3 regions of the Roseixanthobacter pseudopolyaromaticivorans genome follow, and region 2 is predicted to be linked to each of the others. Evidence: predicted binding sites of a transcription regulator. Region 2 holds the regulator's gene; each other region holds the start of a gene.
The links. Region 2 encodes LexA, which represses DNA repair genes until DNA is damaged. Its sites were predicted from a motif close to TGTTCNNNNTGTGTTCNG; they were not measured.

Region 1: V5F68_RS20380 (ImuA family protein) is a predicted target of LexA. The motif match lies at 6,756-6,773, and genes of this name have one in related genera.
Region 3: recA (recombinase RecA) is a predicted target of LexA. The motif match lies at 4,319-4,336, and genes of this name have one in related genera.

The regions. Positions count from the first base shown of each region.
Region 1 is NZ_CM195539.1:4,353,262-4,363,199, reverse strand. Features, by position in the region: gene V5F68_RS20390 (error-prone DNA polymerase) at 209-3,583, opposite strand; gene V5F68_RS20385 (Y-family DNA polymerase) at 3,580-5,583, opposite strand; gene V5F68_RS20380 (ImuA family protein) at 5,580-6,635, opposite strand; gene V5F68_RS20375 (peptidoglycan -binding protein) at 6,823-7,842, opposite strand; gene V5F68_RS20370 (flagellar motor protein MotA) at 7,845-8,957, opposite strand; gene V5F68_RS20365 (inositol monophosphatase family protein) at 9,156-9,938, opposite strand, start outside.
Region 2 is NZ_CM195539.1:2,083,490-2,093,427, reverse strand. Features, by position in the region: gene V5F68_RS10070 (ComEC/Rec2 family competence protein) at 1-1,233, shown strand, start outside; gene lexA (transcriptional repressor LexA) at 1,262-1,981, opposite strand; gene V5F68_RS10060 (molybdopterin molybdotransferase MoeA) at 2,119-3,330, opposite strand; gene moaC (cyclic pyranopterin monophosphate synthase MoaC) at 3,368-3,850, opposite strand; gene V5F68_RS10050 (DUF2147 domain-containing protein) at 3,855-4,271, opposite strand; gene trpC (indole-3-glycerol phosphate synthase TrpC) at 4,401-5,192, opposite strand; gene trpD (anthranilate phosphoribosyltransferase) at 5,189-6,223, opposite strand; gene V5F68_RS10035 (anthranilate synthase component II) at 6,228-6,833, opposite strand; gene trpE (anthranilate synthase component I) at 6,974-8,485, opposite strand; gene V5F68_RS10025 (peptidylprolyl isomerase) at 8,497-9,938, opposite strand, start outside.
Region 3 is NZ_CM195539.1:1,511,610-1,521,547, forward strand. Features, by position in the region: gene V5F68_RS07300 (ABC transporter substrate-binding protein) at 1-1,005, opposite strand, end outside; gene V5F68_RS07305 (LacI family DNA-binding transcriptional regulator) at 1,089-2,168, opposite strand; gene V5F68_RS07310 (FadR/GntR family transcriptional regulator) at 2,305-3,039, shown strand; gene uxuA (mannonate dehydratase) at 3,071-4,144, opposite strand; gene recA (recombinase RecA) at 4,401-5,483, shown strand; gene alaS (alanine--tRNA ligase) at 5,765-8,413, shown strand; gene V5F68_RS07330 (cyclic nucleotide-gated ion channel) at 8,741-9,938, shown strand, end outside.

The sequences.
Region 1 (9,938 bases), 2.3 Mb from region 2:
GTGGACGAACATCGGTTTGAAGCGCGTTCTCCGCACTTTTACGGACGATGACACCGGCTTTTCGGGCGAATGTTCGGCACGCATGACTTCGCAGCCGCTGTAAAGCTCCGAACATTCCCCAACGGCATTCACCTCCCACGCAGGCCCGTCCCGGCGCGAAGGCGCCGGGCGATTGGCCGGCCATTCGCGGGCCTCTCCCGCGCCCGCCTCAATGGAAATTTCGCCCCTTCGGCAAGGCCGCCTGCGCGGTGCCTTCGGGCAGGGCCGCGTGGGTGGAGCGGCGGCGGTGCGGCGCCTCGTTGGGGTCGCGCGGATCGCGGCCGGGCCCGCGCTTGGCCTCGTCCGGCGGCATGGCGGGATCGATGGGCGGCCCGGCCCGGTCCAATTCGTCGATGAGGTGGCTCCAATCCTCGATCTTCTCCGCCACCAGATGGATGACGCTGCTCTCGTTCTGAAGCCGGCCGGTGACGCCCACGAGGCGCGCGCCCATCACCTGCGGGCGGAAGGTCTCGAACACGCGGGGCCAGACGATGACATTGGCGAAGGCCTGCTCGTCCTCAATGGTCATGAAGATGACGCCGCTCGCGGTGCCCGGCCGCTGGCGCACCAGCACCAGTCCGGCGAGGGTGAGGCGCCGCCCGCTGGAAAGATCCGGCAGGCGGCCGTTCGGCGTCACGCCCCGCTGGTTGAGCCGGCTGCGCAGGAAGGCCAGGGGATGGGATTTCAGCGACAGCTTGAGATGCCGGTAATCGGCGATCACCTGCGCGCCCGGCGGGAGGATGGGAAGGTCAACCTCAGCCTCGCGCGGGGCGGCGGCGGCGCGGAACAGGGGCAGATCGTCCTTGTCGCCGGCCCGGCGCAGGCCGCGGACGGCCCAAAGCGCGGCGCGCCGGTCCAGCCCCAGGGAGCGAAAGGCGTCGGCATCGGCGAGGCGCTCCAGCACGGCCGGGGCAAGGCCGGTGCGCAGCCACAGGTCGCGCACGCAATCATAGCCCGGCCCACGCAGGGCGGCGATGCGCCGGCCCGCCTCCTCGTGCAGGCCCTCGATCTGCCGCAGGCCGAGCCGCAGGGCGTAAGTGGTCTTCACGTCGCCGGCCATGTCGCCATGGCGCGGGTGGAGGCGCCCGGCGGCGGCGCCGTCCTCCGCTTCCAGCGTATGGTCCCAGTGCGATGCATTGATGTCGGCGGGGCGGATCTCGACGCCATGCTCGGCGGCGTCGCGCACCAATTGGGCGGGGGCGTAGAAGCCCATGGGCCAGGCGTTCAGCAGGCCGGCGGCGAACACATCGGGATAATGGCACTTGATCCAGGCCGAGACATAGACCAGCAGCGCGAAGCTCTCGGCATGGGAACGGGGAAAGCCGTAGGAGCCGAAGCCCTGGATCTGCTGCCACAGGCTTTCCGCGAAGGCGCGCTTATAGCCCTTGGCCAGCATGCCGCGGATCAGCTTGCCCTTGAACGTGTCGATGGTGCCGACATGCTTGAATGTGGCCATGGCGCGCCGCAGCTTGTCGGCCTCCTCCGCCGTGAAGCCGGCGCCGACGATGGCGATCTGCATGGCCTGTTCCTGGAACAGCGGCACGCCGAGCGTGCCTTCCAGCACCTCTTTCAGCTCGGGCGAAGGATAGACCACCGGATCCAGCCCCTGCTTGCGGCGCAGATAGGGATGCACCATGCCGCCCTGGATCGGGCCGGGGCGCACGATCGCCACCTCCACCACCAGATCCTCGAATTTCGTCGGCTTGAGGCGCGGCAGCATGGTCTGCTGGGCCCGGCTCTCCACCTGGAACACGCCGATGGAATCGGCGCGCTGGAGCATGGCGTAGACGCGCTTATCGTCCGGCGGGATGTCGCAGATGCGCTTGAAATCGTGTCCGTACCGGGTGTTGAGCAAAGCGAAGCACTTCTGGATCGCGGTGAGCATGCCGAGCGCCAGCACATCCACCTTCAGCAGGCCCACCGCCTCCAGGTCGTCCTTGTTCCATTCGATGATGGGCCGCTCATCCATGGCCGAGCGGGTGAGCGGCACGGTCTCGTCTAGCCGGTCGTGGGTCACCACCATGCCGCCCACATGCTGGGAGAGGTGGCGCGGAAAGCCGATCAGGGCGCGGGAGAGTTCCAGCGTCAGCGCCAGCCGCCGGTCGGTGGGATCGAGGCCGAGGCGCACCGCCTCCTCCGCCTTCACCCCGCCGGAGGACCAGCCCCAGATGGAGCCGGCCAGCGCGCCCACCGTATCCTCCGAGAGGCCGAGCACCTTGCCCACCTCGCGCACCGCCGAGCGGGTGCGATAGGTGATGGTGGTGGCGGCGAGCCCGGCATGGGCCGCGCCATAGCGCCGGTAGACGAATTGCAGCACCTCGCCGCGCCGCTCGTGCTCGAAATCAATGTCGATGTCGGGCGGCTCGTTGCGGTTGCGCGAGATGAAGCGCTCGAACAGCAGCGAGGCCTTCATCGGGTCCACCTCGGTGAGGCCGAGGCAGAAGCAGACCGCCGAATTCGCCGCCGAGCCGCGGCCTTGACACAGGATGCCCGCGCCCCGGGCGAAGCGGACGATCTCGTCCACCGTGAGGAAATAGGGCGCATAGCCGAGCTCGGCGATGAGGCCGAGTTCGTGGCGCAAGGTGGTATTCACCTTGTCCGGTATGCCTGCGGGATAGCGCGTGCGGGCGCCCTCCCAGGCCAGCGCTTCCAGCGCCGCCTGCGGCGAGGCGAAGCCGTTTCGCGCCTCGCGCGGATAGGTGGGCTTCAACTGGTCCAGGGAGAAATTAAGCCGCGAGAAAAAGGCGAAGCTCTCCGCCACCGCTTCCGGCAGGGCACGGAACAGGCGCGCCATCTCGGCGGGCGGCTTGAGGTGGCGCTCGGCATTGGGGGCGAGGCGCGTTCCGGCGGCGTCCAGCGTCACGTGCGTGCGGATGCAGGTGAGAATGTCGTGCAGCGGGCGCTGCTCCGGCGCGTGATAGAGCGCGTCGCCCACCGCCAGCACCGGCAGGCGCGCGCGCCGCGCGAGGTCGGCGAGGCGGGCGAGGCGGCGGGCATCGTCCCCGCCATGGGCGAGGGCTGCGGCGAGCCATATCCGGTCCGGCGCAGCCTCTTTAAGCTGGCTAAGGAATGCCGTGAAAGCGTCGGGCGGCCGGCGCGGCGGCAGCACGGCGAGGCACAGGCCCTCCTGGAAATCCAGCAAATCGGTGCGGGTCAGGCGGCAATCGCCTTTCTCCGCCCGCATGTTGCCGGTGGTGAGCAGGCGACAGAGCCGGCCATAGGCGGGCCGGTCGGTCGGATAGGCGAGGATGTCCGGCGTGCCGTCGCAGAACACCAGCCGGGCGCCGATGGCGAGGGGGAAATCCAACGCCTTCGCCATGGAATGGGCCCGCACCACGCCGGCCAATGTGTTGCGGTCGGCGATGCCGATGCCGCGATGGCCGAGCGCGTGCGCCTGCCGTACCTGATCTTCCGGATGCGAAGCGCCGTGCAGGAAGGAGAAATTGCTGGTGGCGGCCAGCTCCACATAAGGCAGCGGGGCGGGCGGCTCGGCGCGCGGGCCGGACCTGCGGGCGAAGGCGGGGGTGAGGAGATCGCCGCTCATGCGAACAGCCCGTGCACATACCAGGCGGGCCGGCTGGTTTCCGCCCCATAGAGCCCGGCGCGGAACAGCCAGAGGCGCAGCCCGTCATTCGTTTCCACGCGAAAATAATCCCGCGTCGGGTTGTGGAGCGCGCCCTCGAGCAGAAGGTCCGGATGGGCTGCGGGCGGCAGTCCCGAAAGGCGCAGGGCGGGTTCGCGCCACCAGGGGGCGGAGATGCGCTCGGGTCCTTCCACCCGCGCCACATGATGGATGCGGCGCCGCCAGCGGAAGCGCACAGGGGCGCCGTCCGGCACCTCGGCCACGGCCTCCACCGCTTCGGGCACGGCGAACAGGCGCTGCGGGCGCCCGGCGCCGCCGGCGTCTGGACGCGCGGCGGGCGGTGGAGATGCGGACGATGGGGGAGACCGGCGACCACGCGTCGGCGGGCGAGGGGGCGAAACCGGCGCCTGCGCCGACGGGGGAGATATCGCGGTGTCGGGCGCGCGAGGCAGGGCGATCAGGACGGGGGCCGGCCGGGCCGGATCGACAGGGGGCGACGCGGAGCGGAGACGCGCGGGGAAGGGGATGGTCTGTGCCGCCTTCCCTTCCTGCCCGTTTTCTTCCGCGCGCGTTCCTTGCTCTCTTGGCCGTGCGCCTGGTGCCGGCGCATCCTGCGGTGGCTGGCGAGGGGGAACTGTGTCGAGGGCGGCAAAAGGCGTGCTTGGCCCAGCTGCAAAGGCTTCGCTCCCGGTCAGAACCCGCGCCGGGTCGGCGAGCGCGCCGGCATCGAACGGCAGGCGCTTGCGCGCCAGGGCGATGGCCTGTCCAGCCTCCTCGGGCAGATGTGCGTCGGCGACGGCGAGATGCTGCACCCGGCCGGCGCCGAAGCGGGCAGCGAGGCGGTCCACGAGGCCGTCCAGGGCGGCTTCCTCCGCCTGCCGGGCATCGAAGCCGTGCTGGTGGGGCGCCATGTCCTCGGCCAAAGTGACGCCGAGGCGCAGCAGATCGAAGCCGAAGCCGGCATCCAGGCTCGCCACCTGCGCCACCTTCTCCGCAAACAGGCGGCGGATGGCGAGGGGATCGCGCAGCGGCCGGCTGGCGCCCACCTTCAGCCGCGTCACCTGCCCGTCCACCCGGAACAGGACCAGCTCCAGATGCCGGGCGCCCTGGCCCGCGCGCTCCAAAGCGGGGGCCAGCTTGGTCGCCAGGTGATGGGCAAGGCCGAGCACGTCCTCGGTGCGCTCGATGGGGTCGGACAAGCTGCGCTCGGCGCAGAAGCGCGGCGGGGGAAAGCGATGGTCCACGGGCTCCCGCGCAAGGCCGCTCGCCTGGTCGAGCCGCCGCAGCAGGTCGGCGCCGAAGCGCGCGGTGAGCGGCGCGCGCGGCTTGCCCGCGAGATCGCCCACGCGCGTGAAGCCGAGCCGGGAAAGGGCGGCGAGACCGCCCGCCTCCAGCCGCAAAGCGGCGAGCGGCAAGGGGGCGAGCAAGGCGGCAAGGTCGGCGCCCTCTTCCGCCACCAGGGCCGGGCGGGAGCCGAAATGCGCGAACGCCCAGGCGGCGCCGATGGTGGAGGCGATCGCGGCGCGGGTGGAATAGCCCCGCCCGCCGACGCGGGCGCGCAGATCCGCCACCAGGGCGCGCTCGCCGCCGAACAGATGGGTGCAGCCGGAAATGTCCAGGATCAGGGTGTCCGGGGCATCGAGGGCGAGCAGCGGCGTATAGCGCTCGCAGGCATCGGCCACATGGCCGAGCAGGCGCGCGTCCGCCTCGGCCGCATGGTCCGCCACCTGAAGATCGGGATGGCGCGCGCGGGCATCCGCCAGGGAGAGGCCCGGCACGAGGCCGCGAGTGCGCGCGGCGGCGTTGAGCGCGGCGAGCCGCAGCGCGCTCTTCTCCCCGATGAGGGTGGCGCGCGGGGCCGCGCGCATCTCGGGCGGCAAGCTGCGCTCGATGCGGTCGGTGGAAAGGCGGTTCAGCCACAGGCACAGATAGCGCCGGCCGGGCGCGGCAGGTGCAGTCATGATCCGGCCTCGCGCGCATGGCTGGGATGGTGGGGAACGGCGCGGGTGGGCGCGGCCGAAAGGAAGGCCGGGCCGTCCAGGGACAGGGTCCAGCGTCCCAGCGGGCCGAGGCGGTTGCGCATCAAGGCAGCCTCAAGGGTCGGCAGGCCGAGCCCGCCATAGGAATCGCGCGGCGCGCTCACGGCGGGCGCGATCACCCAGCGGGATAAAGCGGCACAGGCGGCGGGGTCCGGCCTTTGGCGCAGCAGCAGGCCGAACACCGGGTGGGCGCGTGCCGCGAGCGAAAGCCGCCGGGTCGCCGTGAGGGCTTCGGGAAAGGGCGCGCCCACTTCGCCGAGCACGGCGGACAGCCCGCCGCATTTGAGGCCCTCCTCCATCACGAACAGCACGTCCTGCGGCTTGCGCACCCGCACCAGGACCAGCGCGCCGCCGCACAGGCCGAGTTCGGCAAGGCCGGGCGCATAGAGGCTTCCGGCTTCCCGTTCCGCCAGTTCGTGCTGCACCATCAGCACCGGACGCGAGAGCTGGAAGGCGGCGCGGGCCGCGAGCGCCAGGGCGAAGGCGGTGAGGGCGGCTTCCGCGCCGGGGCCGTGGGCCGCAGCCTCGTGCAGCGCGCCGAGCGTGAGCCCGCCGCCCAGCGCCGCGTCCAGCGGCGGGAGGCCGAGGGGCAGGAGGCCGAGGGGCAGGAGCGGCCGCGGCGGGGACAGGTCGGGGCCGGGATCGTCGAAGGGCGCCTGGTCCTCGTCTTGGTCTTGGTCCTCGTCTTGGTTCCGCGCGCCGGCTCCGTTCTGGTCAGGAACCCGCGTCTGGTCTCCTTTCCGGCCGGCCTTACTCAGGTCGCCATAGTCCCCGCCCTTATGGTCCCGGCTGTCATTGCCGCCCCAATTCTCCTGTCCCCAATCGTCTTCGTCCCAATCCGCTGCCTCGCCCGCCGACCAGGGCACGGGCACGCGCGCCGGCAAGGGGGCGTTCGCCCCCCGCTCGATGGCGGAAATGCAGCGCCGCAGGCGCGCAAGCTCGCCCGCAGCGCGAGTCGCGCTCGGATTGGACATGGGCCGTCCGTTTCGCTGGCAGCATCCCCGCGAGCGGCGCAAGCGCGGCCGCCCGTGTTGAATGCCGGGGGTTCGCGGGAACGTGCGTGCCGGCCAGCTTTCGCCAGTGAGAGGCTCGCGTGTTCCCTATTTGTTCTTATAGATTCCGGAACGGCGCGGGAGAGTCAAGCGCGCCGTTCGGGAGGGATCAGCGCTCGGTCAGCTTCAGCTCGATGCGCCGGTTGCGGGCCTGGGCGTCGTCCGTGGTGCCGGGATCGATGGGCTGGTATTCGCCGAAGCCGGCCGCGATGAGATGAGAGGGCTGCACGCCTTTGGCGATCAGATACTGCACCACCGCGATCGCGCGGGCCGCCGACAATTCCCAGTTGGAGGGAAACTGCGGGGTCGAGATGGGGCGGTTGTCGGTATGCCCGTCCACCCGCAGCGCCCAGGAAATATCCGGCGGGATCTGCTTTTCCAGATCGAGGATGGCGCCGGCGAGCTGGTCGAGCGCGGGCAGGGCCTCCGGGCGCGGAGTGGCCGAGCCGCGATCGAAGAACACCTCGGATTGGAACACGAAGCGGTCGCCGACGATGCGGATGTCCGGCCGGTTGCCGAGAATCTCGCGCAGGCGGCCGAAGAATTCGGAGCGGAAGCGGCTCAGCTCCTGCACCCTTTGGGCCAGCGCCACGTTGAGCCGCTGGCCGAGGTCGGCGATGCGGGTCTGGCTCTCCTTGTCGCGCTGCTCGGAGGCGTTGAGCGCCTCTTCCAGCGCCGCCATCTGGCGCCGCAAAGCGGAAATCTGCTGGTTCAGCAATTCGATCTGGGCAAGCGCGCGGGAGGCGGCATCCTTCTGGATGTCCACTTCGCGCGACAGCGCCTGTTCGCGCGAGGCGTCGGGCGCCGCCGGGGCCGCGCTCAGCTGCCCCTTGAGGCGGTCGCGCTCGGCGGTGGTGGCGTCGAGATTGGCGCGCAGCGCGCTCAATTCGCCTTCCGCCGTCAGCCCGGTCGCCCGCTCCAGAGACAACAGCTCGGTGAGCTGGCGGATCTGCGCCTGCAATTTCTGCATGGCGTCGTCCTTGCCCGAAATGTCTTGGGTCAGGAAAAACTGGGTGATCATGAACACGGAGAGCAGGAAGATGAACACCAGCAGCAAGGTGGACAAGGCGTCCACGAAGCCGGGCCAGTAATCGATCGTGCGCTCGCGGCTGCGCCGGCCGAGGGCCATGCTCAGGCCCCCCGGCCGCCGCGGCCCGGCCCCGGCGCGTCCTCGTCATAGGTGTCCAGGGTCTGGTCCAGCCGGTCGACGATGCGGCGCAATTCCTCCTGCTGGCCGGTCTGCACTTCGATCATCTGCTTCATCAGCGCCTGTTCGGAGCGCATGTGGGTCACGAGCCCCTGGAGGCTCTCGGCCAGTTGGGCGACCGCCGAGGTGACGCGCTGGGAGCCGGCCTCGTTCAGCGTGCGCTCCAGCTTCGCCATGGCATCCACCAGAGGCGCCACATCCAGCTGCGGCGGGGGCGGCAGGGCGAGGGGAAGGGCGGCCGGAACACCCGCCGCGCCCGCATGGGGCAAGGCGGAGAGCGTCGGCATGCGCTCGCGCGGCATCGGTCCGACCGGATCGCCGAGATCCTCCACCGTGGTGGAGAGCCAGTCCTCAAGATCGGTATAGAAGCGGTTCTGTGCCTGGCCGGCCTGGAGATCGAGAAAGCCGAGGATCAGCGAGCCCGCGAGGCCGAACAAAGAGGACGAGAAGGAAATGCCCATGCCGGCGAGCGGGGCGGAGAGGCCGCGCTTGATCTCATCGAACATGGAGCCGCTGTCGGGTCGCACCTCCAGCGAGGAGATGACCCCGCCGATGGAGGAGACGGTCTCCAGCAGGCCCCAGAAGGTGCCGAGCAGGCCGAGGAACACCAGCAGGCCGGTGAGATAGCGCGCCGTGTCGCGCGCCTCGTCGAGCCGCGTGCCGATGGAATCCAGGATCGACCGCATGGTGGATTGGGAGATCGCCATGCGGCCCATCCGGTCGCCCAGCAACGCCGCCATGGGGGCGAGCAGGGTGGGCGCGCGGGCAACCGCGAGGCCGGGATCGGCGAGGCGGAAGGAATTCACCCATTCCACCTCCGCGAACAGCCGCGATACCTGGCGGATGGCGAGGATGATGCCGCAGGCCAGCACGCCGAAGATCACGGCATTGAGGCCCGGATTGTTCAGGAAGGCGGCCTGGATCTGCTGGTAGAGCACCGCGGCGAGGGCGGCGCAGAGCAGGAGGAAGATGATCATCCGCACCAGGAAGATGCGGGGAGAAGACACCTTTACGTACGGATCAACGACACGCGCCATTTTCGCTCCCGCAGGCCGTTCCCCTGACAACGGACTATGGCACACATCGGTTCAAATGGAACCGCGCCCGGCGCATGGCCGGGCAAATTGGAGCGGTGCGAAGATAGGGCGCAACCGAAGCCGGGGCGGCGGCGTCCCCCCGCCGCGCACCGCGCCGCAGGCCGGCAATCGCAGGCCAGCGCTCGGGAATATGGGGCCTCAGGCCGCCTTCAGAAGCGCCAGAAGGTCGCGCCGCATGTCCTCGTTGCCGGCGATCACGTCGCCCTTCTCGAGGATCTGATCGCCGCCGTCGAGATCGGACACATAGCCGCCCGCCTCGCGCACCAGGAGAATGCCAGCCGCCATGTCCCACGCGGAGAGATTGCGCTCCCAGAAGGCATCGAACCGTCCCGCCGCCACCCAGGCGAGGTCGAGCGCGGCCGAGCCGGTGCGGCGCAGGCCGGCGACCTGGGTCTGCACCTTGGCGAGTTCGCGGTTGAAGCGCGCGTGATCGCCCCGGCCCATGTGGGGCAGGCCGCAGCACACCACCGATTCGGCGAGCTTGCGGCGTCCCGCGACGCGCAGGCGGCGGTCGTTGAGATAGGCGCCCTGGCCTTTTTCGGCGACGAACAATTCGTCGGTCACGGGATTGAAGATGACGCCGGCGAAGGGCGCGCCGTTGCGCACCAGCGCCACCGAAATGGCGAACAGGGGAATGCCGTGCAGGAAGTTGGTGGTGCCGTCGAGCGGGTCGATGACCCACTCATTGGCCGGATCGGTGCCTTCCACCCGGCCACGCTCCTCCATGAGGAAGCTGAAGCCGGGACGGGAGCGGGAGAGTTCCGTGAACAGGATCTCCTCGGCCTTGCGGTCCGCCGCCGAGACGAAATCCGCCGGGCCCTTCACCGATACCTGGAGATTCTCGACCTCGCCGAAATCGCGGGTGAGGCCGCGCGCGGCCTTGCGGACGGCCTGGACCATGACGGTGATGAGCGGAGAGCG
Region 2 (9,938 bases):
GGCAGCGCGCTTTATCTCGTCCTGTCGGGCAACGATGTCGCCGCGCAGCGCTCGTTCCTCATGCTGGGCCTAGTGTTGTTGGGCGTGATCGTCGGACGCGCCGCACTGACTTTGCGCAGCGTCGCGGTGGCGGCGGTGCTGGTGCTCGCGGCGGCGCCGATTTCAGTGCTCGACCCCGGCATGCAGATGTCGTTTGCCGCCACGCTCGCTCTGGTGGCCGCGTTCGAGCGGCTGCGGCCGTTGCGCCTCGGATGGACGGCCGAGGGTCGCGTCGCGCATGTCGCGCTCAAAGCGGCGCTGTTCGTGGGCGGCCTTGCGATGACCTCCCTTGTCGCCGGTCTTGCCACCGCGCCTTACGGAGCCCTGCATTTCCAGCGCATCGGAGCCTATGGCCTGCTTTCGAATCTCGCGGCCATGCCGGCCGTGAGCTTCCTGGTGATGCCGTTCGGCCTGCTCGGGGTGCTGCTGCTGCCGTTCGGCCTGGATTCGTTAGCATGGCCGGTCATGGGGCTCGGCCTCGACATCATGGTGGGGGTTTCGGACAAGGTGGCCGCACTGCCGGGTGCGGGCCTGCGGACCGACTGGTTCAACCCGCCCTCGGTTCTCGCGGCGAGCCTTGCCCTGCTGTGCCTGTGCTTGCTGCGCGGGCGGCTTGCGGCAATCGCCGTCTTCCCGGCGCTGGTGGCTCTCGCGCTCGGTGGCGCGGCGCCACGGCCGGACATTCTTATCGCACCGAACGGGCGCACGGTGGCGGTGCGTGGCGGCGACGGCAAGCTCTCGATCCTCGGGGCCAGCTCGAACCGGATGGTGGCAGAGCAATGGCTCAGCCGCGAGAGCGATACGCGCACGGCGCAATCCGAGGGGTTGGAGAATGCCTTTCGCTGCGACCCGCTGGGCTGCACGGCAACGACGCCCGGCGGCATCCTCGCCGTCTCACGCCGGCCGGAGGGGCTGGAGGCGGATTGCCTCAACGCGGCGCTCGTCGTGACCCCACACCCCGCTCCCAGGAAATGCCCGGCGAAGGTGATTACACCTGCCGACATGGCCCATACCGGCACGCTTGCGCTGTTCAGGGCCCCAGACGTACCGTCGTCCCCGGCGGGATGGCGCATCGTTCCGGCGCGCTCTCCCCGTCAGCAACGCCCGTGGATGCCGCCTTTGCCTCCGGTGGCCGCCGAGGGCGAGGAGGGACCGGGCGCTGCCGGACAGATGCAGGACGACGCCGCGCGCTGACGATCGAAATCGGCAGGGCTGCCCGCCCTCAATAGCGGCGCATCAGCCCGACCAGCCGGCCCTGCACCCGCACGCGGTCAGGTCCGAAAATCCGGGTCTCATAGGCGGGATTTGCCGCTTCCAGCGCGATGGAAGCGCCTTTCTTGCGCAGGCGCTTCAATGTGGCTTCCTCGTCATCCACCAGGGCGACGATGATGTCGCCCGTCTCGGCGCTGTCGCATTTGCGTATCAGCACGGTGTCGCCGTCCAGAATGCCGGCCTCGATCATGCTGTCGCCGCGCACTTCCAACGCGAAGTGCTCGCCCGTGCCCAGCATTTCCGGCGGCACGTTCAAGGTGTGGCTGCGGGTTTGGATTGCGGAAATGGGAGAGCCGGCGGCGATGCGGCCCATGACCGGCACGGTCACGGTGGGCGAACTCTCCTCGTCCTCCACCGGCGGGCGTACGCGGCCGAGGCTGCCTTCGATCACACTGGGGGAAAAGCCGCGCCCGCCTGAGGATGCGGCGCGGCTCGCGGCGAGGCCGGGGGCGGCGCTGTCCGGCAGGCGAACCACTTCCAGCGCCCGAGCGCGATTGGGAAGACGGCGGATGAAGCCGCGCTCTTCCAGGGCCGTGATCAGCCGATGAATGCCCGACTTGGAGCGAAGGTCGAGGGCTTCCTTCATCTCGTCGAAGGAGGGCGGGACGCCGGTTTCCTTCAGGCGTTCATGGATGAAACGCAACAGATCGTATTGCTTGCGCGTCAGCATGGTCTCACCCGTCCCCATCCCGCTTCCGGTTCGGCAGCGATGACCCGCAGGAGATCACCAAAACCGAAACAAATCATGAACAAGCATTAGCTGTTCCTTTTGTGTTCTGCAAGGGTGAACATCGCGTTAACGGTATTTCAGGAGGGCAATTGCAGGATCTGGCAGGGGTCCCCGATCGCGCCGGCCGGCGCAAAGGCGGGGCGGATCAACAGGCAATCGGCCGTGGCAAGGGTGGTCAGCATGGCGCTGTCCTGGATCGGCAGCGGGTTTGCAACCAATGCTCCGTCGGGCGCGAACGACAGGGTCGCGCGCATATAATCGACGCGGGAATCGTTGGCCTTCACCGGGCAGCCAAGACGCGCCGCGCGCAAAGGCTGGCCATGGGCGGCACCCTGGAGCGCATTCAACAGGGGAATCAGGAACAGCACGGCGCCGACATAGGCGGAAACCGGATTGCCCGGCAGGCCAAGCACGCGCATGCCCTCGCGCGCACCGAACATCAGCGGCTTTCCGGGCCGCAGCGCGATCCGATGGACGGTGAGCGTCACGCCCTCGCTCCGCAGGGCCGGCACGATCAGGTCATGCTCGCCAACAGATGCCCCGCCGGAGGTGACCAGCACGTCTATTCCCGATTCGGCGGCCGAGCGGATGGCGGCGCGGGTGGCCTCCAGCGAATCGCCGACGAGCCCCAGATCTACGGCTTCGGCACCGTGTGCACGGGCGAGGGCGGCGACGCCGTAGACATTTGAAACGACGACCTCGGAGAGGGCGCCGCTGCCTTGGCCCGGACGAACCAGTTCATCCCCGGTTTGCAGGATGCCCACCTTGGGGCGCGCATGGACGCGCAGAACGGGATGGTCCGCTGCGGCCGCCAGCATCACGTCGCGGTCGCTCAGGCGTCGCCCGGCGGGCAGGATCAGGCTGTCGGCGGGAAAATCGAACCCGGCCTTGCGCACGTTGCGCAAAGGCGCGGTGGGTGCGGTGGTGGTGAGAAAGTCACCGTCCCGCTCCACATTCTCTTGGATCACCACCGTGTCCGCGCCCGCGGGCAGCAGGGCGCCGGTGAAGATGCGAACCGCTTCGCCGGTCGCAATCGCTCCGGGAAACGGGCGCCCGGCGGCGGATTCCCCGATCACCCGCAAGGTTGCGGGAACATGCGCGATGTCTGAAGCCGCCACCGCATATCCGTCCATGGCGGACATGTCGGCCGCCGGTTGGCTTCGGCGGGCCCACAGATCGGCGGCGAGCACGCGGCCCGTCGCCTCGGCGACTGGCACGGACTGCGCAGACAGGGGCACGACGCCGGCCACCACGAGCGCGAGGGCCTCTTCCACCGGCATCAATGCCATGTCGCCTGCTCCGAATTCTATTTCTGGCTCGGGCGCCTTAGGCGTCGTCGGCGCGCCATTCGCCGGAGCGTCCGCCCGCTTTCTCCAGCAGGCGAATCCCCTCGATGCGCATGCCGCGATCAGCGGCCTTGGCCATGTCATAGATGGTCAGGCAGGCGAGGGAAACCGCCGTAAGCGCCTCCATCTCCACCCCGGTCTGGCCGCTGGTCTTGACGCGGGCGCGCACGACGAGGCCGGGGAGGGTCGCATCGGGCTCGATTTCAACTTCCACCTTGGAAATCATCAGCGGATGGCAAAGTGGAATAAGCTCGTGGGTGCGCTTGGACGCCATGATGCCGGCGATCCGGGCGACGCCGAGCACGTCGCCCTTCTTGGCATTGCCCGAGAGGATCAGCTCCAGCGTCGGCGCCGCCATCACGACCCGCCCCTCCGCCAGGGCCTCGCGCGTGGTCACCGCCTTTTGCGAGACGTCGACCATATGGGCCGCGCCCGAGGCATCGAGATGGGTCAGCTGCGCCATGTGGCTATTTCGCCCGCGTCCAGGTCTGGGTCTCGCAGAATGGCACCACGACGCAACCGCGCACCTTCAGCGTGTTGTCGCCGGCAAGGCTCAGCGAGGCGCTATAGGTCTTGCCGTCGTCGGGATTGTAGATCTGTCCGCCGGACCAGTTGCCACCGCTGCCGGTGAAGCCCTGGAGGATCAGCAGGCCCTTAAGGGTTCGCCCGCGCAGGCTGGCATTGGAATTCTTGGAATCGGTGAGGCCGGGATTGGTCTTGATGTCGTCCGAGGAGACGAGGCGGCCGCACACGGATCCGCCACAGGGCACGATTTCCACCACGCCCTGGTCAGTGGGCGTCAGCCACGTGCCGGTCACGTCGGCGGCTAAAACAGGCGATGCCAAAACGGACAGCACCGCCACCATCAAGGGCACCTTACGCATTGTCCCCTCCCGAAAATCCATGCCCGGAAGATTCGCGATCCCGGAACGCGCGGCACTATGGCAGAGGTGCCTTTGCGCAGCCAGCAGCCGAGCGGGATGGTCGCCACGCTCTTTACAGCGGTTCACCTGTCAGGCGGCAAGAAGCGTACGCGTCGCGGATGCGACATCGCTTTGCCGCATGAGGCTCTCGCCGACGAGGATTGTGCCGATGCCGATGCCGGCGAGGCGCGCCACGTCCTGCGAGGTGAAGATGCCGCTTTCGCCGATGCAGATGCGGTCCTTCGGCACCCGTGGGGCGAGGAGTGCGCTGGTGTCCAGCGTGGTCTCGAAGGTCCGCAGATTGCGGTTGTTGATGCCGACCAGCGTGCAGGGCAGGGCAAGCGCGCGATCCAGCTCTTCTGCGTCATGGACTTCCACGATGGCGTCCATGCCATAGGCGGTCGCCGCGTCCAGCAGGTCGCGGGCCAACGCGTCATCGACGCCGGCCATGATGATCAGGATGCAATCGGCGCCCCAGGCCCGCGCTTCCGCCACCTGATAGGTGTCGTACATGAAATCCTTCCGCAGCACCGGCAGGGAAACCGCCGCGCGCGCCTGGATCAGGAATTGCGGCGCGCCTTGGAACGAGGGCGTGTCGGTGAGGACGGAGAGGCATGCGGCCCCGCCCGCCTCATAGGCACGGGCGAGCGCGGGAGGATCAAAGTCGGCGCGGATCAGGCCCTTGGAGGGGCTGGCCTTCTTGATCTCGGCGATCAAAGCGGTGCGTCCGGCATCCAAGGCCGCGCGCAGGGCGCCGGCGAAGGGGCGCACCGGGCTCGCCGCGCGGGCGTCCGCTTCCACCTCGGCGAGCGGACGTGCGGCCTTGGCGGCGGCGATCTCTTCGCGCTTATAGGCTTCGATGCGGGTGAGGATATCGCTCATGACTTCACCGGAGGCGCGACTTTTTCGGAAACCATCACAAGCTGTTCCAGCCGGGCGCGCGCCGAGCCGGTGTCGAGGGAGGTCTGCGCCATGGCGACCCCCTCCGTGAGATCCGCGGCGCGGCCGGCGATGAGCAGAGCGGCCGCCGCATTCATCACGGCCACGTCGCGATAGGCGCCGGGTTCACCATCCAGCACCGCGCGCAGGGCGATGGCATTGTGAGCGGCATCGCCGCCCTTCAAGGCCTCGGGCGCGACGCACCGCAGACCCACATCCTCGGGCGCGATCTCGAACGTGTGGATGCGATCCTCGTCCAGGGAAGCCACGTGGGTCACGCCGGACAAGGTGATCTCGTCCAAACCGTCGGAGCCGTTCACCACCCAGGCGCGCTGCGATCCGAGTGTGCGCAGCACCTCGGCGAGCGGCACGATCCAGGATTTGGCGTAGACGCCGACCATCTGCCGCTTCACGCCGGCCGGATTGGAGAGCGGGCCGAGCAGGTTGAAGATGGTGCGGGTGCCCATTTCCACCCGCGTCGGCCCCACATGCTTCATGGCCGGATGGTGAGAGGGCGCGAACATGAAGCCGATGCCGGCCTCGGCGATGCAGCGCGAGATGCCCTCGGGCATAAGGTCCAGCCGCACGCCCAGCGCCGCCAGCACATCCGCGGCCCCCGACTTGGAGGAGAGCGCACGGTTGCCGTGCTTGGCCACCGGCACGCCCGCGCCCGCTACGATAAAGGCGGCGCAGGTGGAAATATTGTAGGAGCCGGAGGCATCGCCCCCGGTACCCACCACATCCACCGCCTCGTCCGGCGCTTCCACGGGCAGCATCTTGGCCCGCATGACGCTGACGGCGCCGGCGATTTCCTCCACGGTCTCGCCGCGCACACGCAGGCCCATGAGCAGCGCGCCCATCTGTGAGGGCGTGGCATCGCCCGACATCATCTTGTCGAAGACGTAGGCGGATTCCTCGCGCGTCAGCGCCGCGCCGGTCGCGACCTTGCCGAGCAGGGGACGGAACTGTTCCATGGCGTCAGCTCCGCCCCTGCCGGCTCGCGTTGAAGGCGCGGGCGATTTCAAGGAAATTGCGCAGCAGGGCGTGGCCATTTTCCGAGGCGATGCTCTCGGGATGGAATTGCACCCCGTGCACGGGCAGCGTGCGGTGGGCGAGCCCCATGATGAGGCCATCCTCGGTGCGCGCCGTCACCTCCAGCGCGTCGGGCAAGGTGTTCTGCTCGACGATCAGGGAATGATAGCGGGTCGCGAGGAAGGAATGGTTCAGGCCGCGGAACACCGAGCGGCCCTCATGATGGATCTGCGACATCTTCCCGTGCATGGGAATCGGCGCGCGCACCACGTCGCCGCCGAACACCTGGCCGATCGCTTGATGGCCGAGGCACACGCCGAACAGCGGCACTTCGGTGCTCGCCCGGGCGATGAGATCGCAGCAGATGCCGGCTTCCGTTGGCGTGCACGGGCCGGGCGATATGACGATGGCGTCCGGCTTTTCAGCCAGCACGTCCTCGACGCTCAGCGCATCGTTGCGGTGAACGGTGACATTTGCGCCCAGCTCGCCGAGATAATGGACGAGGTTGTAGGTGAAGCTGTCGTAATTATCGATCAGCGTAACGGCGGTCATCGTGGCTCCAGGCCCGGCGGATCCGGGCAGGCGCGCTCCTCGCGGAAGATTTGGGAGCTGCCCCTGAGTTAAAGCGCGGGGGTGACGGAAGGGTCAAGCCTCACGCCATCGCTCGTGGATGCACGCCAGCCGCGCCATGGTCACTGGCCCCTCTTGGCATGGGCGGCGAAACGCACCGCTTCCTCGCCGGCGCGGAACAGGGCCTTGGCCTTGTTGATGCATTCCTGGTGCTCGCTCAGCGGCACGGAATCATACACCAGCCCGGCGCCGGCCTGCACATACATGCGCCCGTCCTTCACCACGGCTGTGCGCAGCACGATGCAGGTGTCCATCTCGCCATTGGCGCTGAAATAGCCGATGGCGCCGGCATAGATGCCGCGCTTGTCCTTCTCCAGCTCGTCGATGATTTCCATGGCCCGCACCTTGGGCGCACCGGAGACCGTGCCGGCGGGAAAGCCCGCCGCGAGCGCGTCGAGCGCGTCGAAGCGCGGGTCCACCTTCCCCTCGACGTTGGAGACGATGTGCATCACCTGGCTGTAGCGCTCGATGAAGAAGCTGTCGGTGACCTCTACCGTGCCGATCTGCGAGACCCTGCCGGCATCGTTACGGCCGAGGTCCAGCAGCATGAGATGCTCCGCCCGCTCCTTGGGATCAGCGAGCAATTCCTGTGCGAGTGCCTCGTCCTCGACATGAGTCGCACCCCGCTTGCGGGTGCCGGCGATGGGGCGGATGGTGACCTTGCCGTCGCGCAGCCGCACCAGGATTTCCGGGCTGGAGCAGACGACGGAAAAGCCCTCGAAGTTCAGATACACCAGGAACGGTGCGGGATTGACCCGCCGCAACGCTCGGTAGAGCGCGAACGGGGGCAGGGCGAACGGGCTTTCGAACCGCTGGGAGAGCACCACCTGGAAGATGTCGCCGGCGCGGATGTAATCCTTCGCCTTCTCCACCATGGCGCAGAATTCCGCCTCGGTGGTGTTGGAAACGGGCTCCACATGGGTGTGAAACGGCTCCGGCGCCGGGTGGGCCATGGGCCGGTCGAGCCCTGCCACCACGCTGTCGAGCCGGGCGAGCGCCGCCTCGAACGCCGCGCGGGCGGACACGCCCTCCTGCGGGCGCACCGGCGTCACGGCGGTGAGTTCGTCCTTCACCGCATCGAACACCACCATCAGCGTCGGCCGGATGAGCAAAGCTTCCGGCACGCCGATGGGATCGGGCTTGGCCGGCGCGAGGCGCTCCATCTGGCGCACCATGTCGTAGCCGAGATAGCCGAAAACGCCCGCCGCCATGGGCGGGGCCCCGGCCGGCAGATCGATGGCCGATTCGGCGAGCAGGCTGCGCAGGGACATCAAAGGCGGCTCGGCGCAGGGCTGGAAGGCGCGCGTGTCACTCAGGGCGGAACGGTTGATTTCCGCCTTGTCGCCATTGGCCCGCCAGATCACGTCGGGATCGAGGCCGATCATGGAATAGCGGCCGCGCGTCTGGCCGCCCTCCACCGATTCCAGCAGGAACGCATTGGGCTTTTCGCCCGCGATCTTGAGGAAGGCGGAGACCGGCGTCTCGAGGTCCGCGATCAGGGTGGTGGTCACCACCTGCGCCTCGCCGCGCGCATAGCGCTGGGCGAAGGCATCGAAATCCGTGGGAGCGTTCATCATGGTCGCGATCAATTCGTGCCGCCGCCGATCGCCTGCTGAAGCAGGCGTTCGTTCACCGAGACGCCAATCTGGCTGCGCAGCTGGGCGAGATATTGCAGCAGCAGGTCGGTTTCGATCTGCTGGCCGATGCGGGCGGCGGCTTGCTGCTCCGCCGGCGTCACCTGCGGCACCGTGATGCCCGTCACCTGGAACACGATCCGCTCGGCCGGCACGGTCCCGGAGGCGAGGCCGAAGCCGTTCAACGGCACATCGAAGATCTTGGCGACGGCGTCAGCCGAGAAATCCGAGGCGGCGCGGCCTCTTTGCAGGTTCTGTGCAGTTTTCAATTCAAGCCCGGCGCCGGTGGCGACATCGACCAGCGGCTTGCCGCTTTGAAGGTAGGCCAGCAATTGCTTCGCCTTGGCATCCACCGCTTTGACGGTTTCGTCCTCGGTCCAGCGGGCGAGCACCTGATCGCGCACTTCGTCGAACGGACGCTCCCGCGCCGGCGTCACTTCATTGACGTCGTACCAGACATAGCCGCCGTTCTGCGGCAATTGCACCGGCTCGGTCTCGACACCGGGCCGCGAAGCGAAGGCACCAGCGACGACCTCCGCGCTGCCCGGAACGTCGCGAATCTCCGCGCCCGTGGGATCGCGGCCGGAGCGATCCACCGCGTCGATGGTTTCGGTATGGAGGCCGAGCTTCTGCGCGATCTCGGCGAGGGTCGCTCCAGAGCCGCGCTCGTCTTCGATGGAATCGTGCTTGTCGAGCAATTCGCGGCGCGCGCGATCGAGCGCAAGTTCCTTGCGCAAAGCGTCCTGCACCTGTTCGAACGGCTGTGTCTGGCCCGGTTCGATCTTGGTGACATGCACCAGCGCCGAGCCGAACGCACCGGGAATGGGCGCGCTGGTGCCATCGAGCGGCAGCGAGAACGCGGCTTCGGCAATCTTCGGGTCGATGAGATCGGACCGGACGACGGTGCCGAGGTCGATGTCCTTCGGGCTAAGGCCGCGCGCGGCGGCGATCTGCTCGAAGGTTTCTCCGGCCTTGATCTTGTCCGCGGCCTGCTGCGCCTCGTCGGCGTTGGAGAACACGATCTGCTGGACCGCGCGACGCTCCGGGCTGCCGAAGCGGCCGGTGTTGCGGTCATAGGCCGCCTTCACGTCCGCATCCGCCACCTGCACCCAGGGCGCAAGGGTGGCAGGGGTGAGGGCCAGCACCGTGATCTTGCGATACTCCGGCGCGCGGAACGTGATCTTGTGGGTGTTGAAGAACGCCTGGAGCTGCTCGTCGGTGGGCATGGGCACCGGGCCGGCGGTGGTCGGGCCGACCGACATATAGGCGACCGCGCGCTGCTCGCTTTCATAGCGATGCGCGGCGTCCAGCAGAACCGCGGGCGCCACGAGATCGCCGCCGAGCGCGGAGGCGATCTGCTGGCGCAGCATCCGCTGCTTCTCGGCCGCGAGGA
Region 3 (9,938 bases), 570 kb from region 2:
CTTGTCCGAGAAACCCTTCTGCACGCTCTCCATCTTGCCGTAGTCCACCGGCTTGGCGCGGGCATAATCGGCGGCGGGCAGGAAGCGGTCGGCGACCTCCTTCGGCAGCGGCACGTCGCGCACCGGGCGCAGATAGGCGGCGGCCCACATGGCCTGTCCCTTGTCGGACAGCACATAGTCCAGCACCTTCTTGGCGGCGTCCGGATGCGGGTCGTTCTTCACCATGGTCATCACATAGGGAACGACGATCGAGCCCTCGCAGGGAATGACGAAGGCGAAATTGCCCTTCTCGCTGTATTTGGCGCGATAGGCGTTGAAATCATAATCGAACAGGATCGGGATCTCGCCGGAGACCACGCGGGCATAGGAGGTCTGCTTCGGCACGATCGGCTGGTTGGCGGCGAGCTTCTTGAAGAAGTCGAGGCCGGGGCCGAAATTCTCCAGCGAGCCGCCGAGCGCATTGTTCACCGCCACCGCGCCCACATAGCCGACGAAGGCGCTGGACGGGTCGAGATAGCCCACCATGCCCTTGTATTCGCTCTTCAGCAGATCCGACCAGCAGGCCGGCACCGGCGCGCCGCCCAGCGCATCCTTGTTGATGAACAGGCCGAGCGTGCCGGAATGGATGGTGAACCAATGGCCCTCGGGATCCTTCAGGCCGGCGGGGATCTGCGAGAAATTCTTCGGCTCATAGGCCTGGGTGACGCCGGCTTCCTTGGCCTTGATGCCGAAGGTGACGCCGAGATAGGCGACGTCCGCCACCGGGCTCGCCTTTTCGGCGATGATCTGCGCCAGCGACTGGCCGGAATTCTTGTTGTCCGGCGGCACTTCGACGCCGGTGTCGGCCTTGATGGCCTTGAGCATGCTGCCCCAGTCGGCCCATTCGGTGGGGCAATTGTAGCAGATGGCGTCCGCCGCCTTGGCGGGTGCGAGCATGGCGGCAGGCAGGAGCGAGCCCGCGAGCAGCGGCGCGGCGAGCAGGGACTTCAAGGCTGAGAAAGTCATGCCGTGGTCTTTCATAGGTCGCACAAAGGGGTGCCGGCTGAGCAAGCCGGACGGGTCGGGAACGCGGTACGAAAGGCGGGCCGTCAGGCGGCCGGGGCGCGTGATCCGCCCGCGGGCGGACCGGAAGAATGGAGGGCGGCGCCGGGGTCCGGCGGCGCGGCGGCGAGGGTGCCGGTGAGGCGCAGATGGTAGGGGAGGTGCTCGACCGCCCGTCCCGTCGCGCCCTCGAACATGTCGAACAGCCGCTCGATGGCCCGCGCCCCCATGAGACGGGTGGGCTGGTCCACGGTGGAGAGTTCCGGCGTCACGAGGCGGCCGATGGCGATGCCGTCGAACCCGGCCACCGACATGTCGCCGGGGACGCAAAGCCCCATGGCGCGAACAGCCGCGATGATGGAGAGCGCCAGCAGATCGTTGGAGCAGATCATGGCGGTGGGCCGCCCATGCGCCGCGAACAGGCTTTCCAGCGCGGCACGATGGGCCGGGGCGTCGGCGATATAGTCCAGCTCCAGCACCGGTTCCGGCACAAGACCGGCCGCCGCTATGGCGGCCAGATAGCCCTGGTGGCGCAGGCGCGAGCGGTCGGACGAGGAGAAGCGCCCGGCGATGAACAGGATGCGCCGGTGCCCCTGGGCGATCAGCGCGGCGGTGAGCGCGCGGGTGGCGCCGGCATTGTCCACCGTCACGGCGGGGCGGGGAATGCGCTGCGGTTCGTTATAGACCAGCACATAGGGGATGCCCTCGGCATCCAGCATGTCGAGCGTGGGATTGGCATCGGGATCGGCGACGGTGAGCACGAGGCCGGCCACGCTCTGGGCGACGAGGGTATCCACCACGCTGCGCTCGCGTTCGGGATCGTAATCGGTGGCGGTGACCAGCAGCGCATGGCCGCGCACCCGCGCTTCCGCCTCGATGCCGGCGACGGAGCTGGCGAACACCGGGTTGGTCAGGCTCGGGATCACCACGCCGATGGTGCGGGTGCGCAAAGTCTTGAGGGAACGGCCGATCTCGCTCGGGCGGAAGCTCAGCTCGGCGATGGCCGCGCGCACCCGGGCTTCCGCCTCCACGCTCGCCCGCGCCGTACCGTTGATGACACGGCTGACGGTGGCGATGGAGCAGCCGGCGCGCTCGGCGACGGTGCGGATGGTGACTGTGCGCGCCACGGCGGCTCCGGAGTATGTAACCGTTTACACGGCTCTCCTAGGGCCCCGATGTTACAGCCGTATGACGTGACGCCGCGCAATGCGATAAGGAGGTGCGTGTGCAACGGTGTACGCAACGGCAGGATCAATCCAAGCGATGCGTTTACCCAAGATCAAGGTGGACCGGCTCTACAAGCAGATCGCGCAATCGCTGATCGAGCATATCGACAGCGGCGCTTTCAAGCCGGGCCAGACCTTGCCGGCGGAGCGGGAACTGGCGAAGCAATTCGGCGTCAGCCGCACCTCGGTCCGCGAGGCGCTGATCTTTCTGGAAATCGAGGGTCGGGTGGATATCCGCACGGGGCAGGGCGTCTATGTGCGCGACCCGGCGGCGGCCCCGGTGCCGGCGACGCAGGAGGCCGACCCACACGGTGCCGGCGCGGTGGAGCTTCTGGCGGCGCGCGAGGCGGTGGAGAGCCGCACCGCCGAGCTTGCCGCCCTCAACGGCTCCGAGGAGCAAAAAGCGGCGCTTCGGCGGGTGACGAAGGAATTCGACGAATACCCGGTCAATAACGAGGCCTTCCTGGCCCAGGACAAGCGATTCCACCTGCTGATCGCGGAGATGACGGGCAATCAGGTGCTCAAGGAGGTGGTCGAGTTTCTCTGGGACAAGCGCTATGGCGCGATGTTCAAGCAGCTCGAAGCCAACTACGCCGCCGACGAACTGCCGCTCGCGATGAACAAGGACCATCGGCAGATCGCCGAGGCGATCCTCGCCGGCGATCCTGCGGCGGCCGAAACCCGCATGCGCCGCCATCTTCAGAACGTCTATGCCCGCTTGTTCGACAAGGCCGGCGTGGCGGATAAATCTCCGCGCAGCAAGGCGCGATAGCCGCGCTCGTACGGCGAGGAGATGGGCGCCGCTATCGTGACCCCGCGGCCGCACCGGCCTTATGGGATGAAGCCTTGCGGGCGCCTTCCCACAGCCCATTCAGATACACGGCGCCGAGGGCGCGATCATGAAGGCCGTAGCCGGGCCGCCCGGTTTCGCCCCAGATCATCCGTCCATGGTCCGGCCGGAAATAGCCCGTGAAGCCGGTCTCGAAATACGCCAGCACGATCTCCGCCATGTCGAGCGAGCCTTCGGAGGAAAGATGCGCAGTCTCGAAGAAGCTGCCGTCCGGCTGCGCCTTTACGTTGCGCAGATGGGCAAAGTGAATGCGGCCTCGGCCGCCGAACGTGCGCACCATGGCCGGAACGTCGTTTGAAAGGTCCGCGCCGAGCGACCCCGAGCACAGGGTCAGGCCATTGGCCTTGTCGTCCACCGCATCGAGGATGCGGGCGAGGTCCGCGTGGTTCTTGACGATGCGGGGCAGGCCGAAGATCGGGCGCGGCGGATCGTCGGGGTGGATCGCCATCAGCACGCCCGCTTCCTTTGCTGCCGGAATCACGCGCTGAAGAAAATAATTCAGATTTTCCCAGAGCTTGCCCTCGCTCACATGGGCATATTCGTCCAGAAGAAAGCGCAGTTCCTCGGGCGCATAGCTGGCGTCCCAGCCGGGCAGGCGAATGCCCTCGCGCGGGTCGATGCGGCTGATGGCCTGCGCGTCGAAGGCGAGGGTGGTGGAGCCGTCGGGCAGTTTCATGTCGAGCGTGGTGCGGGTCCAGTCGAACATGGGCATGAAATTGTAGCAGACCACCTTCACCCCGGCCTTGCCGAGGCGGGAGAGGGTCTCGCAATAATTGCCGATCAGCCGGTCGCGGCCGGCCTTGCCCAGCTTGATGTCCTCATGCACCGGCACGCTCTCGATGACCTCGAGCTGAAGCCCGTGCGCCTCCGCCTCGTGCTTGAGACTGACGATCCGCTCAAGCGGCCACGCCTCGCCCACCGGCACGCCATAGACGGCGGAAACGATGCCGGACATGCCGGGGATCTGGCGGATGTTGGCGAGGGTGACGGCATCGTCCTCCCCATACCAGCGGAACGTCATCTTCATGGCGGCCTCCCGGCTGCGGTCGCGGTCCATTCCGGGGACTGGTACAGTGGCTGGACCAGTGGCGCAACGAATCCGAAATGCGGTTTCGATCCGGATTTCGTCACGGAAGAGCGGCAGATGAATTTCGGCTCGCGAACTTTCACCGAATATTAGCGATAAGCGCCCGAATTTGATGAGAACATATTGCGAACATCGAACAAAACAGGTACGAAACCGGGGTAGCGAATAATCCTTGCACGCGGCGGAGAGCACAGCGATGACTCAGTCCACACTCAGACTCGTCGAAGGTTCCTCCATGGATAAGACGAAAGCGCTCGACGCCGCGCTCTCACAGATCGAGCGGCATTTCGGCAAGGGCTCGATCATGCGGCTCGGAAAGAGCGGCAAAGCCATTGAAATTGAAAGCATTCCTTCCGGGTCCCTGGGGCTGGACATCGCGCTCGGCATCGGCGGGTTGCCGCGCGGGCGGGTGGTCGAGATCTTCGGCCCCGAATCCTCCGGCAAGACCACGCTGGCGCTGCATACCGTTGCAGAAGCTCAGAAAAAGGGCGGCGTCTGCGCCTTCATCGACGCCGAGCACGCCCTCGATCCTATCTATGCCCGCAAGCTTGGCGTAAACCTGGACGATCTCCTTATTTCTCAACCGGATGCGGGCGAACAGGCGCTCGAGATCTGCGACACGCTGGTCCGCTCTGGGGCCGTGGACGTGTTGGTCGTCGATTCGGTCGCGGCCCTGACCCCACGCGCCGAACTGGACGGCGAGATGGGCGACAGCCAACCCGGCATGCAAGCCCGCCTGATGAGCCAGGCCCTGCGCAAGCTGACCGCGTCCATCTCCAAGTCCAACACCATGGTGATCTTCATCAATCAGATCCGCATGAAGATCGGCGTGATGTATGGCTCTCCGGAGACCACGACCGGCGGCAACGCCTTGAAATTCTATGCCTCCGTCCGCCTCGACATCCGCCGCATCGGGATGATCAAGGAGCGCGACGAGGTGATCGGCAACCAGACCCGCGTCAAGGTCGTGAAGAACAAGCTGGCTCCTCCGTTCAAGCAGGTGGAATTCGACATCATCTATGGCGAAGGCGTCTCCAAAACCGGGGAGCTGCTCGATCTTGGGGTTCGCGCCGGCGTGGTCGAAAAGTCCGGCTCGTGGTTCTCCTACGACAGCCAACGTCTTGGCCAGGGGCGCGAGAATGCCAAGGCGTTCTTGAAGCAGAATGTTGAAGTCGCGGGGCGAATCGAAGCTGCGGTGCGCCAGAATGCGGGCCTGATCGCCGAGCAGATCCTCGCCGGTTCCCCCGAGGAAGATTCTGCCGAGGTCGCCGAGGACTGAGTGTCCGCGTTAAGTTCCGGTTAGAGAAGGCGGGGCTCTGCTCCGCCTTTTTTATGCGCGCGAAGCCATTAGCCCCGCCTCGGCGCTTAAGATATGCGAATGATATATCGTGCCGGCCGGAAGGCATCGAAAACGCTTTTCTGGACAAGCGGAAACGGCATCGTTAAACGATCTTCGCTTATGCATCGCGGCTTTGGCGTTTGTCCGAGCCCATGTGAGAACCGACGCTGCGCCCTTCCGCGCGTTGGGGGAAATCCAGTCAAGGGTATGGTGGCCGGCACATGAGCGGCGTGAATGAGATCCGGTCGACCTTTGTCGATTATTTCGTGAAGCAGGGCCATGAGGCGGTTCCCTCCTCGCCCCTGGTGCCGCGCAACGACCCCACGCTCATGTTTACCAATGCGGGGATGGTGCAGTTCAAGAATGTCTTCACCGGCATGGAAAAACGTCCGTACTCGCGGGCGGTGACCTCCCAGAAGTGCGTTCGCGCGGGCGGCAAGCACAACGATTTGGACAATGTCGGCTACACGGCGCGGCATCACACCTTCTTCGAAATGCTGGGTAATTTCTCGTTCGGCGACTATTTCAAGGACCGCGCCATCGAGCTGGCCTGGAACCTCGTGACCCGTGAGTTCGAGCTGCCGAAAGACCGGCTCCTCGTCACGGTCTATTCCGAGGACGACGAAGCACACGCTTTGTGGAAGAAGATCGCCGGACTGCCGGACGACCGCATCATCCGCATCTCGACCTCCGATAATTTCTGGGCAATGGGCGATACCGGCCCCTGCGGCCCGTGCTCGGAAATTTTCTTCGATCACGGCGCTCACATCCCCGGCGGTCCTCCGGGCTCAGCGGACGCCGACGGCGATCGCTTCATCGAGATCTGGAATCTCGTGTTCATGCAGTATGAGCAGCTGCCGGGCGGAGAGCGCCTGTCGCTGCCGCGTCCCTCGATCGATACCGGCATGGGGCTCGAGCGCATTTCCGCCCTGCTGCAGGGCACGCACGACAATTATGAAACCGACCTCATGCGGGCGATCATCGCGGAGGTCGCGGAACTCACCGGCGTTTCGCCGGACGGGCCGCAGAAGGCGAGCCATCGCGTCATCGCGGACCATTTGCGCGCCTCGGTGTTCCTTACCTCTGACGGCGTGCTGCCTTCGAACGAGGGGCGAGGGTACGTCCTGCGGCGGATCATGCGGCGCGCCATGCGCCATGCTCAGCTTCTCGGTGCGCGGGATCCGCTCATGCACCGCCTGGTGCCGATCCTGGTCCGGGAAATGGGCCGTGCCTATCCTGAGATTGTGCGGGCTGAAGCGCTCGCAACGGAGACACTGCTGCTCGAGGAGCGCCGGTTCCGCCGGACCCTGGAACGCGGTCTGCTGATCCTGGAAGAGGAAAGCGCCGGCCTCACCAGTGGGGCGCGGTTTCCCGGCGACGTGGCCTTCAAGCTTTATGATACCTATGGATTCCCGCTTGATCTGACCGAGGACGCGCTACGCGGTCGCGGAATTCATGTGGATACCGACGCATTCAAATCCGCCATGGAGCGGCAGAAAGCGGATGCGCGCGCCGCGTGGCAGGGGTCCGGCGAGGCAGCCACGGATGCTGTCTGGTTTGCCTTGCGGGAGCGCGAGGGTGCCACCGAGTTCCTCGGCTATGACACGGAACGTGCCGAGGGTGTGGTGCGGGCTCTGGTCCGCGATGGTGCCGAGGTCAGCGAACTCAAGGCAGGTGAGCAAGGGCTGCTCGTGGTCAACCAGACGCCCTTCTATGGTGAGTCCGGCGGGCAGGTGGGCGACAGCGGCCGCCTGGCGGCCGAAGGCGGCGTCTCGGCCGATATTCTCAACACCCAGAAGAAGCTCGGCGACCTGTTCGTCCACGATATCGTCGTGAAGGAAGGCGTGCTGCGGGTCGGGGCACCGGTTTCGCTGTCAGTGGATCATGACCGGCGGTCCGCCATTCGGGCAAACCATTCGGCGACCCATCTGCTGCATGAGGCGCTGCGGCGCGTGCTGGGCGACCATGTGGCTCAGAAGGGGTCGCTCGTGGCGCCTGATCGCCTGCGCTTCGACTTCAGCCATCCCAAGCCCCTTTCGCCGGCCGAACTGGCCCAGGTGGAAGATATCGCCAACACCTACGTGCTGCGGAACGAGCCCGTCGACACGCGGCTCATGGCGGTTGACGAGGCCATTGAATCCGGCGCCCGTGCACTCTTCGGCGAGAAATATGGCGACGAGGTGCGCGTCGTCTCCATGGGCATGGACCCTGGCAATGGCGCACCTTATTCCGTGGAGCTGTGCGGCGGCACCCATGTGTCGCGCACCGGCGATATCGGCATCGTGTCCATCGTTTCGGAAGGCGCGGTGGCGTCCGGCGTGCGGCGGCTTGAGGCGCTGACCGCCACTACGGCCCGCCGCCATCTGAATGCGGCCAATGCGGCTCTCCAGTCGGCATCCGCGAGCCTGAAAACGGTGCCGTCTGAGCTGGATGCGCGGATCCTCGCTTTGGTCGAGGAGCGGCGCAAGCTGGAACGTGACCTCGCTGACGCCCGCAAGCGCCTTGCCATGGGCGAGGCGGGTGGCGAAGAGCCGGTGCGCACCGTCGGCGACGTAAAGCTGATGGCTAAGCAAGTCGCCGGCATTGAACTCAAGGACCTCAAGGGCCTTGTCGATGAAGGCAAGAAGCGACTTGGCTCCGGCGTGGTCGCCATCGTCGGTGTCACCGAGGACGGCAAGGCGGGCCTGGTGGTGGGAGTGACCGCCGACCTCGTCGCCCGATTTGATGCACAGAAGCTGGTGCGCGCCGGCGTCGAAGCGCTGGGTGGCAAAGGCGGCGGCGGCCGGCCCGACATGGCGCAGGGCGGCGGTCCCGACGCGGCCAAGGCGGATGCGGCCCTGGCGGCCATTGAAAGCGCACTGGCGGGGTGAGTCCGCGCCGATGCGCCGGCAGGGTTTGCAGCGAGACGGCAGCGGTTCCGCGTGAGCTTTTCTGATCACGAGCCGCTTGGGGGCACCGGGTGGTGTCTCGCGCCTTCGCTTTCGTCAGGTCTTTGCGGGTCCGCTCGGAGGGAACCTCGGCGCATGCGATGCGGCGATTGGGCATCGTGCCGCTCAAGTTTGCCTTTGTGAGTGCGCCTGACATCGTGCCACGATGGGTCGTCGGGCTTTAGAGTCCCTCCACCCGAGGGTCCGCGACGCCAAGCTTGATGGGAGAACCTGCCCCTGATGCCGGCCGCAGGGCAGAAGCCGCCACCTATGCTGTTTCTTTGGCGCCTGCCGCGGCACGCCTTGCGCAAGCGCGTGTTCGCCATTCTGGAGCGCGATGCCGTCCGCGATCCCACGGCGCAGATCGTGCACGCTATTCTGATCGTGCTCATTCTCGCAAATACCTTCGCCGCGATCGTCGAGACGGTGCCAAGCATCGGCACGCCCTACCTGTCGGGCTTGCACCTGTTCGAGCTGGTCTCGTTCGTGGTGTTCGCGGTTGAATACGGCCTGCGTCTGTGGGCAGCGCCCGAGAACCCGCGTTTTCGGGGGATGCGATCGTCGCGCGCGCGGCTGAGTTATGCCGCGACCCCAGCGGCTATCATAGATTTGCTGGCGGTCATGCCGTTCGGCCTTCTGCTGCTGCTGAACGCTGACCTGCGCATATTCGCCCTGTTTCGGCTCGTGCGCTTCATGAAGCTCGCGCGCTATTCACCCGGCATCGCTTCGCTTCTGGAAGCCATCCGGATCGAGCGGCATGCGCTGGTCGCCTGTCTGGGCATTATCGGTGCGGTGGTGCTGCTGGCCGCGTCTGTGATGTATGTGGTGGAACATGAGGCGCAGCCCGACAAGTTCGGGTCCATCCCGCTAGCCGCCTGGTGGGCGGTGGTGACGGTGACCACCGTCGGTTATGGGGATGTCGTGCCGGTCACGCTCGCGGGCCGGATGGTGGCGGGCGTCACCATGATAACGGGCTTGGTCATGATCGCCCTGCCGGTGGGCATCATCACCTCAGCGTTCGCGGATGTGATCCGCCGCCGCGAGTTCGTGGTGAGCTGGGGCATGGTGGCCCGGGTGCCACTGTTTGCCGAATTGGATGCGGCGGGAATCGGCGAGATTCTGCGCCTCCTCTCCTCGCACACGGCTGAGCCCGGCGAAGTTCTCATGCGGCGGGGCGATGTCGCCCGCTCGATGTTCTTCATCCTCTCGGGCGAGGTGCAGATCGAGCTGGATTCAGGCCCGTTGCGCCTGGGCGAGGGGCATTTCTTCGGGGAGATGGCCTTGCGCACCGGTCGGCTAAGGAGCGCCACGGTGCGGGCACTCTCGCGCACGCAATTGCTGATCCTGGAAGGAAAGGATTTTACCGATTTGCTGGCTCGGCGACCGGAAATCGCAGATCGCATCGCCGACCTCGAGCATCGCGAGGAAGCGCCCCATGCGCTGCGGCCACGCGGCGATATTTCGCCGG